DNA from 2 places in the Verrucosispora sp. WMMA2044 genome. Region 2 is predicted to be linked to the other one. Evidence: riboswitches for the same ligand, from Rfam matches in the RefSeq annotation. Region 2 holds a riboswitch; the other holds the start of a gene.

Region 1 (4,206 bases), 1.1 Mb from region 2:
TGATCCGCCGAGTCTGCCGTACGAGCGGCCGCTGCGCAGCAAGGTCACCACCTGCCACGTCGCGGTCCCGGGCGGGGTGCGGGTGCCCCGGTCCGGGCGCGGTCGGCGACGGGCTCACCGACCACGAGCCGGGCGGTCGCGTGTCGTCGGTACCGCCCGGCCCGGTGCGGTCAGCTCCCGCGTACCTCTTCGGCGGCGGCGACCAGGTGCCGCAGGGACGCCTCGACCTCCGGATAGCCGCGCGTCTTCAGGCCGCAGTCCGGATTCACCCACAACCGGCGGGCCGGCACGGCCGCGACGGCCCGACGCAGCGCCTCGATCACCTCGTCGCGCGACGGCACCCGGGGCGAGTGGATGTCCCAGACGCCCGGGCCGACGCCCCGGCCGTAGCCGATCGCGGCCAGGTCGTCGAGCACCTCCATCTTGGACCGGGACGCCTCGATGCTGGTGACGTCCGCGTCGAGGGCGTCGATGGCGCCGATCACCTCGCCGAACTCGGAGTAGCACAGGTGGGTGTGAATCTGGGTGTCGTCGGCGACGCCGCTGGTGGCCAGGCGGAACGCCGCCACCGCCCAGTCCAGGTACGCCTGCTGGTCGGCCCTGCGCAGCGGCAGCGTCTCCCGTAGCGCTGGTTCGTCGACCTGGATGACCCGGATCCCGGCGGACTCCAGGTCGCGGCACTCGTCGCGCAGGGCCAGCGCGACCTGGTCGGCGGTGTCCGCGAGGGGCTGGTCGGTGCGGACGAACGACCAGGCCAGGATGGTTACCGGGCCGGTGAGCATGCCCTTGACCGGTTTGCTGGTCAGCGACTGCGCGTAGGTCGACCACTCGACGGTCATCGGGGCCCTGCGCGACACGTCGCCGTAGATGATCGGCGGGCGTACGCAGCGGGAGCCGTAGGACTGCACCCAGCCGTGACGCGTGGCGGCGAAGCCGTCGAGTTGCTCGCCGAAGTACTGCACCATGTCGTTGCGCTCCGGTTCCCCGTGCACGAGCACGTCCAGGCCCAGTCGTTCCTGCAACCGGATGACCTGCGCCACCTCCGCGCGGATCCGCGACGCGTAGCCGGCGTCGTCGAGGCTGCCGGCCCGGTGTGCGGCGCGGGCCCGGCGCAGCTCGGCGGTCTGCGGAAACGACCCGATCGTGGTGGTCGGCAACTCCGGCAGGCCCAGCCGTTGCTGCTGCCGGGCGGCCCGGGTGGGATAGTCGCCGCGCTGCCGGTCGGCCGGGCGCAGCGCGGCGAGGCGGCCGCGTACGTCGTCGTGACGCCAGTCGGCCGGGGTGGCCGGCAGGGGCGCGGGCAGCGCCGTGGTGCCGTCGCGCAGCGCCCGGCCGAGCAGGACGATCTCGTCGACCTTCTGCCGGGCGAACGCCAGCCGCTCGGACAGCCGGGGGTCGAGGTGTGTCTCGGCGGACAGGTCGACCGGCACGTGCAGCAGCGAGCAGGACGAGGAGACGGCGACGTGGTCGGCCAGTCCGGCGACCGTCGCGCCGGCCGCTACGGCGGCCCGCAGGTCGGTACGCCAGACGTTCCGACCGTCGACCAGGCCGGCGACGATGGTCTTGCCACCAAGTGGTCCGGCGGCGGCGAGACGGTGCAGGTTGCCCGCGCCGGCGACCAGGTCCAGGCCGACGGCGTCGACCGGGGTGTCCAGCAGGGCCGGCAGCGCGTCGCCGAGGTCGCCGAAGTATGTCGCCACGAAGATCCGCGGTCGGTGCGTGAGCTCACCGAGCCGGGTGTAGGCGCGGCCCAGGGCGTCGATCTCGGCTGGGCTGCGGTCGGCGGCGTAGGCGGGCTCGTCCAGTTGCACCCAGCCGACGCCCGCGTGCGCCAGCTCGGCGAGAATCCGGGCGTAGGCCTGGACCAGGTCGTCGAGCCGGGCGAACGGATCGACGCCCTTGGCCAGCAGCAGGAACGTGGCCGGTCCGACGAACACCGGCCGGGTGGTGATGCCCAGGCCGCGGGCTTCGGCGTACTCGTCCAGCGCCTTCGCCGGGTTGGCGGTGAAGACGGTGTCCGGGGCGATCTCCGGCACCAGGTAGTGGTAGTTGGTGTCGAACCACTTCGTCAGTTCCAACGCCGGCTCGGCGTCGACACCACGTGCCATGGCGAAGTAGGTGTCCAGCGCGGACAGGCCCAGCCGGCTGAACCGGGTCGGGACCGCGCCCACAGCGACCGCCGTGTCGAGCATCTGGTCGTAGTAGGAGAAGGTGTTCGACGGGATCGCGTCGAGACGGGCGTCGCGCAGCGTCCGCCACACCTGCGCCCGCAGCCCAGCGGCGGTGCTGGCCAGAGCCTCGGCGTCGACGGTGCCGGCCCAGTACGCCTCGACGGCCTTCTTCAGTTCACGGTTCGCGCCGATGCGTGGGTAGCCGAGCACGGTGCTCTGCCCGAATGCGGTACTCACCAAGGGTTCCTTCCCTCGAAGTGTCCGGCGGACACGGGAGGGAAGACGGGTACACCTCGGGTACCGGCTTCCGCCCTGGTCCTCCCACGGGACCGCCGGCGACGCACGCCGGCGGCGTGCGCAGCACTGGCAGGTCTTCGGACTCGCGGGCATGACACCAGGTCGCCTACTGGCCGTCGCTTCCCAGACCTCACGGTCCAGTGCTTTGTTGACGGCGGTCGTTCCCACTCACCGCTGCGGGGCAGTCCCGGATTCGCACCGGGTTCCCTCTTGCGACGCCCCACCCACACGGGCGGGACGAACCAGCACCACCGGCCATCGTACGGGCCACACCGGCGGCTGGGCCCGGGGTGCCCGGCCTGCGGGACGGCGAGCCGGCCGAGGCCCGGCTAGCGTAGGTGCCGGGCGAAGAACCGGCCCGCGTCCTCCCCCGCGTACCAGGGCACACCCGTGTGTCCGCCCATGTTGGCGTGCAGCGTCTTCTCCGTGGAGCCGAAGGCGTCGAACAGCTCCAGCGCCGCCTGCCGGTCGTTGCCCTCGTCATCCCACTGCAACAGCACGTGCAGCGGAATGGTGACCTGCCGGGCCTGTTCGACGATGAGGCGCGGCACGAAACTTCCGGCGAAAAGCCCGGCGGCCACGATCCGGGGCTCGACCACCGCGAGCCGAATGCCGATCGAGATCACTCCCCCCGAGTACCCGACAGGGCCGCCGACCTCGGGCAGCGACAGGAAGGCGTCCAGGGCAGCCTGCGATTCCGGCACGGCCCGGTCGACGAGCGGGAGGACGAGAGCGTCCACGATCTCGTCGCTCACCGCCTCGCCCGCCGCCAGCACCCGGTGCAGTTCGGCGCGGGCCCGCTCGGCAGCGGCCCAACGCGGCCGGTCACCGCTGCCGGGCAGCTCGATCGCGGCGGCGGCGAAACCATCCGCTGCGGCGCGCCGGGCCCGCGCCACCAAACGTGGGTACATCCGGCCCAGCCCGAGTGGCGGGTGACCGAGCAGGATCAGCGGGACCTGTGCTGTCGCGAACGCGGGTGTCCACAGGAAACCCGGGATGTCGCCGAGCGTGAACGCGCGCTCGAGAACGCCGTCGTCGAGGTGTCGTTCGGAGGTGAATCGCATGGTCGTGCCTTTCGGGAGTACGCATGAAAGGCGCTCCCGGACGACCTACCGCCCGACCGTGACCCCGCGGGGGAGCACCCATGTCGAAACGTTCACGGGTACCACCTCCTCGGTCTCTCGCACGGCCTTGGACAAACTAGCAGCAGGCCGTCACGGTCCGCGACGGGTTTCCCGGGCCCCTTCCGCTCGCCCGCGCACTGTCGGCCGGTGAGGTTCACACCCCCAACCGGAACGCCTCGACATGCCGTTGGCGGGCTGGAACCCGCAGGGCGCGGAGGCTGCGCTGCACGGTGCTGGCCATCGCCGCGGGACCGCACAGGTAGACGTCGCGCTCGGCGATGTCGGGAACCAGGTCGCTCAGGCTCTCCGGGCTGAACGGCTGGCTGCCGTCGGCGGTGCGACCGGTCAGCAGATGCAGGCGGGCGCCCCTGGCCTCGGCCAGATCGCGCAGCTCACCGATCAGTACCGCGTCGGCGGTCGTGCGGGCCCGGTAGAGCACCACGACGTCTCCGGTCAGTTCCGGGTCCTCCAGCAGCGCCCGGATCGGAGTGATGCCGATACCACCGGCGATCAGCAGGGTGTTCTCCCGGGTACGGGCGGCGGTGGTGAGGGCACCGTACGGTCCCTCGGCGTAGACCCGGGTGCCGACCGGCAACTGCCGCAGCCCGGCGCTG
Region 2 (4,206 bases):
CGCGAGGCTGGCCACCAAGTGCGGCCGGCGGTGGTCGACATGGCTGCGCAGTGGGCGCAGTTCGCCGGTTGGCTCGGTATCGCCAACGGTGACGACCGGACCGCCCGTGTATGGCTGGACCGCAGTCTGCAATGGTCCACAGAGGCCAGCAACGCCGACCTGACGGCGACCGTACTGTCCTTCCAGGGCCACCGGGCGGAGGGTCGCGGCGACCTGCCAGAGATGATCGGGCTGTCCCGGGCCGCCCGGATTGATCCGCGAGCCAACACGGCGTTGCGCGCGTACTCCGCCGGCCAGGAGGCGCGTGGGCTGGCCATGGCTGGGGCGTGCCCGACCGACGTGCGGCAGATGCTCACGCAAGCCGCCGACCTGGCCACCGAGGCGGCAGAGACGCCACTGCCCGCGTGGGGGTACTGGTACACCCCGGCCTTCTACGCGGTACAGCAGGGCATCGTGTGGCGGTACTTGGGCGACCGGGACGCGCGGGCCAACGACCGAGCCGTCGAACTGTTGACCGCCGGCACGGCGGGGGTGGACGAGACGGCCGAGAGCGCCGACTGGCACGGTCGGCACCTCGTGCACCTGGCCATCGCCCACGGCCGGGCCGGGGACAGTGGCTCGGCGCAGCGGGTGCTGGAGCGGGCACGGTCCATCGCGGTGTCAACGGCCTCCCGACGCCTGGCCGGGCAGGTTGACGCCGCTGTCCGCGACTTGGGCCTGTCCGTCAACCCGTAGCGGACACCGAGCCTCTGACCTGGGCACACGCCGTCATCGCACGATGTTTGCGGGTGGCGGTGGTGTTCCCCCGTGCAGCGCCGCCACCCCCTTTACGACCTGGCGGAGGTGGCGGCGGTGGGCGTGTGGCGCAGGTTTCGGTGGTGGCTGCGGCGGCGGTGGTCCGTGCCGCCGGCCGGCACCGGGCAACGGTGGCAGGAAATCGAGCAGGACGCGGCCCGGCGACGCCTGCTCGATCAGGCGCGGCGTAACGCGCGGTGGCCGGCATGACCGGGCGACCCGTGCGCTACCGCGACGCTATGGCCGCTGAAGCGATCCGGATCGGTCGCGCTGTCGACGCCCTGCCCTGCCGCCTTGGCGACCAGCACCTACCGCGCCGGCCGCAGTGGACGTGCGGCACCTGCGACGGCGAACCGGTGTGGCCGTGCGCTCCGGCGCGGGTACGGCTCGGTGAGGCGTACGGCCGGGATCGCGTCGGGCTGTCGATGTACGTGGGCGCGCTGCTCACGGCCGCGCTGGACGACTTGCCGGCCGCAGATGCGGGTGAGCTGACCACCCGGTTCACCGCCTGGACGCGGTGCTCCTGCGGGACGTCGTAGCGTCGAGGGCCCAGCCGGAGGCAGTTTCGTACGCGGGGTGCCGTCAACTCATGTCCGGCACTGCGGCGAGCGTGATCAGGGAACCGGACGGAAGTCCGGGCCGTCGGCGGTCGTCACCAGCTCCCAGCCGAAGGCTTCCAAGGTGATGTTGGTACAGGCACCGAAGGCTTGGACCAGGCGGGCTGCCGGCCCCTCCGGAAGAGTTGCGCTGACCGTGGCGAACACCTCGGCCGGGGATGCTCCGAGCTGCTGTGCCACGATCCACGGCACCGCCAGCGCCACCATGATGTCCCGGTCGTCATCGGACGCCAAGCATCCGGCGAGTCCGGTCGCCAGCACCGAGCGACGTAGCAGGTCGACCGAGTTCTGCCGCAACGCCAGGGTGGCGAGGCGGGCACCGTAGCGGCCGAGGGCGAGCGCGGTGGTGGGTTCGAGGGAGCGTACGAAATTCTGCTCGATGCGTCGCGGCGCGCGGGCGAGGATCTGCTCCGCGAGTCGGTCCTGCTGTCCTGGGATCCGCTCCAGGTTGGGTTTCACGCGGCCAGCATGGCAGATCACGTCAAACCTTCCGGGACGCCCGAGCGCGGATCCGGAGGGACATCCGTTGCACGGACACGCCGACACACCATCTGGTGTCTTGCGTTGGTGGGTCGCCCATATATGGTGTCACCCGTAGCTGGTTCGGGCGCCCATCCGGGGCGGCCGAGGCAAGAGGGAACCCGGTGGAAATCCGGGGCTGCCCCGCAGCGGTGAGTGGGAACGACAGCCGTCACGAAGCACTGGGCTCCGGCCTGGGAAGCGACGGCCAGTAGGAGCGCGCGAGCACGCCCACGAGTCCGAAGACCTGCCAGCACGCCGCCCGCACTCGTGGGCGGCGGCCGCAGGCCGCGTGGGACGGCCGACGCCATGAACGGGCCGCGCCGCCTGCGCGGATTCCGTGGCGTCCTCCCGCGTGTCCGAGGCCCTCGGTAGACGGCGCGAGGAGAGAGACGTGACGGTCGTGCGGGAGATGGCGGCCTCCGGCCCAGCTGTGTCGGAGCAGCGCCGGCAGGTGATGCAGGTCCGCAAACGCGACGGCGCCACGGAACCGGTGGACGTGAACAAGATCGTCCGGGCGGTGGAGCGGTGGGTGGCCGACCTCGACGAGGTGGATCCGCTGCGGGTGGCCACCAAGACCATCAGCGGGCTGTACGACGGTGCCACCACCGCCGAGCTGGACAAGCTGTCCATCCAGACGGCCGCCGAGCTGATCGGTGAGGAACCGCAGTACTCGAAGCTGGCGGCGCGGTTGCTGGCCGCGTACGTGGACAAGGAGGTCCGTGGGCAGCAGGTGGCCAGCTTCAGCCAGTCCATCCGGTACGCCCACGGCCTGGGGCTGATCGGGGACGCCACCGCCGCATTCGTGGCCCGTAACGCGCGCAAGCTGGACGACGCGGTGGATCCGGACGGTGACCTGCGGTTCGAGTACTTCGGGCTGCGCACCGTCGCGGACCGCTACCTGCTGCGGCATCCGCAGACCCGCCTGGTGGTGGAGACGCCGCAGTACTGGCTGCTGCGGGTGGCCTGCGGGCTGTCGCAGACGCCGGGCGAGGCGATCGGGTTCTACCGGCTGATGTCGAGCCTGGCCTACCTGCCGAGTTCACCGACGCTGTTCAACTCGGGCACCCGGCACACCCAGATGTCGTCGTGTTTCCTGGTCGACTCGCCGCGCGACGAACTCGACTCGATCTACGAGCGCTACCACCAGGTGGCGAAGCTGTCGAAGTTCTCCGGCGGGATCGGCATCTCCTGGTCGCGGGTGCGCGGTCGGGGCGCGTTGATCCGGGGCACCAACGGCCGCTCCAACGGCATCGTGCCGTTCCTGAAGACGCTCGACGCCGGGGTGGCGGCGGTCAACCAGGGTGGCCGGCGCAAGGGCGCGGCCTGCGTGTACCTGGAGCCGTGGCACCCGGACATCGAGGAGTTCCTGGAGTTGCGGGACAACACCGGGGAGGAGTCCCGGCGTACCCACAACCTGAACCTGGCCAACTGGATCCCCGACGAGTTCATGCGGCGGGTCGAGGCGGACGGTGACTGGTCGCTCGTCGACCCGTCGGACGCGCCGGAGCTGCCGGACCTGTTCGGCGAGGCGTTCGACGAGGCGTACCGGGCGGCGGAGAAGAAGGCCGTCCGGACCGTCAAGGCCCGCGACCTGTACGGGCGGATGATGCGTACGCTCGCGCAGACCGGCAACGGGTGGATGACGTTCAAGGACGCCGCGAACCGGCTGTCCAATCAGACCGGTGCGCCCGGCAACACGATCCACCTGTCGAACCTGTGCACCGAGATCCTGGAGGTCAACAACGACACCGAGACGGCGGTGTGCAACCTCGGGTCGGTGAACCTGGGCGCGCACGTCACCGCCGACGGCGTCGACTGGGAGAGGCTGCGCGCCACGGTACGCACGGCGGTGGTGTTCCTCGACCGGGTGATCGACATCAACTACTACCCGGCCGAGCAGACGGCGGTGTCGAACCCGCGTTGGCGTCCGGTCGGGCTCGGGCTGATGGGTCTGCAGGACGCGTTGTTCACCCTGCGGCTGCCGTTCGACTCGGCGTCGGCGCGGGAACTGTCGACCCGGGTGCAGGAGGAGATCTTCCTGACCGCGCTGGAGACGTCGGCGGGTCTGGCCGAGCGGTTCGGCCCGCATCCGGCGTACGCCGAAACCCGTGCCGCGAAGGGTGAGTTGCATCCGGACCTGTGGGGCGCGGAGGTGACGCAGGCGCAGCGGTGGACCGCGCTGCGGGAGCGGATCGGCCGCCACGGGCTGCGGAACTCGCTGCTGGTGGCGATCGCGCCGACCGCCACGATCGCCTCGATCGCCGGGTGTTAC

Evidence for each region. Region 2 has a riboswitch for cobalamin ahead of O3597_RS12755 (ribonucleoside-diphosphate reductase subunit alpha). Riboswitches for the same ligand answer to the same signal wherever they lie in the genome.
Region 1: it holds a riboswitch for cobalamin, as region 2 does, so the genes downstream of both, metE (5-methyltetrahydropteroyltriglutamate--homocysteine S-methyltransferase) here and O3597_RS12755 (ribonucleoside-diphosphate reductase subunit alpha) in region 2, are expected to answer to the same signal.

The regions. Positions count from the first base shown of each region.
Region 1 covers NZ_CP114913.1:1,700,901-1,705,106, reverse strand. Annotated here, with positions in the region: gene metE (5-methyltetrahydropteroyltriglutamate--homocysteine S-methyltransferase) at 171-2,408, opposite strand; cobalamin riboswitch at 2,519-2,730, opposite strand; gene O3597_RS07765 (alpha/beta hydrolase) at 2,798-3,532, opposite strand; gene O3597_RS07760 (ferredoxin reductase family protein) at 3,747-4,206, opposite strand, start outside.
Region 2 covers NZ_CP114913.1:2,829,653-2,833,858, reverse strand. Annotated here, with positions in the region: gene O3597_RS12775 (helix-turn-helix transcriptional regulator) at 1-735, shown strand, start outside; gene O3597_RS12770 (hypothetical protein) at 808-1,005, shown strand; gene O3597_RS12765 (hypothetical protein) at 1,002-1,334, shown strand; gene O3597_RS12760 (hypothetical protein) at 1,410-1,871, opposite strand; cobalamin riboswitch at 1,995-2,201, shown strand; gene O3597_RS12755 (ribonucleoside-diphosphate reductase subunit alpha) at 2,344-4,206, shown strand, end outside.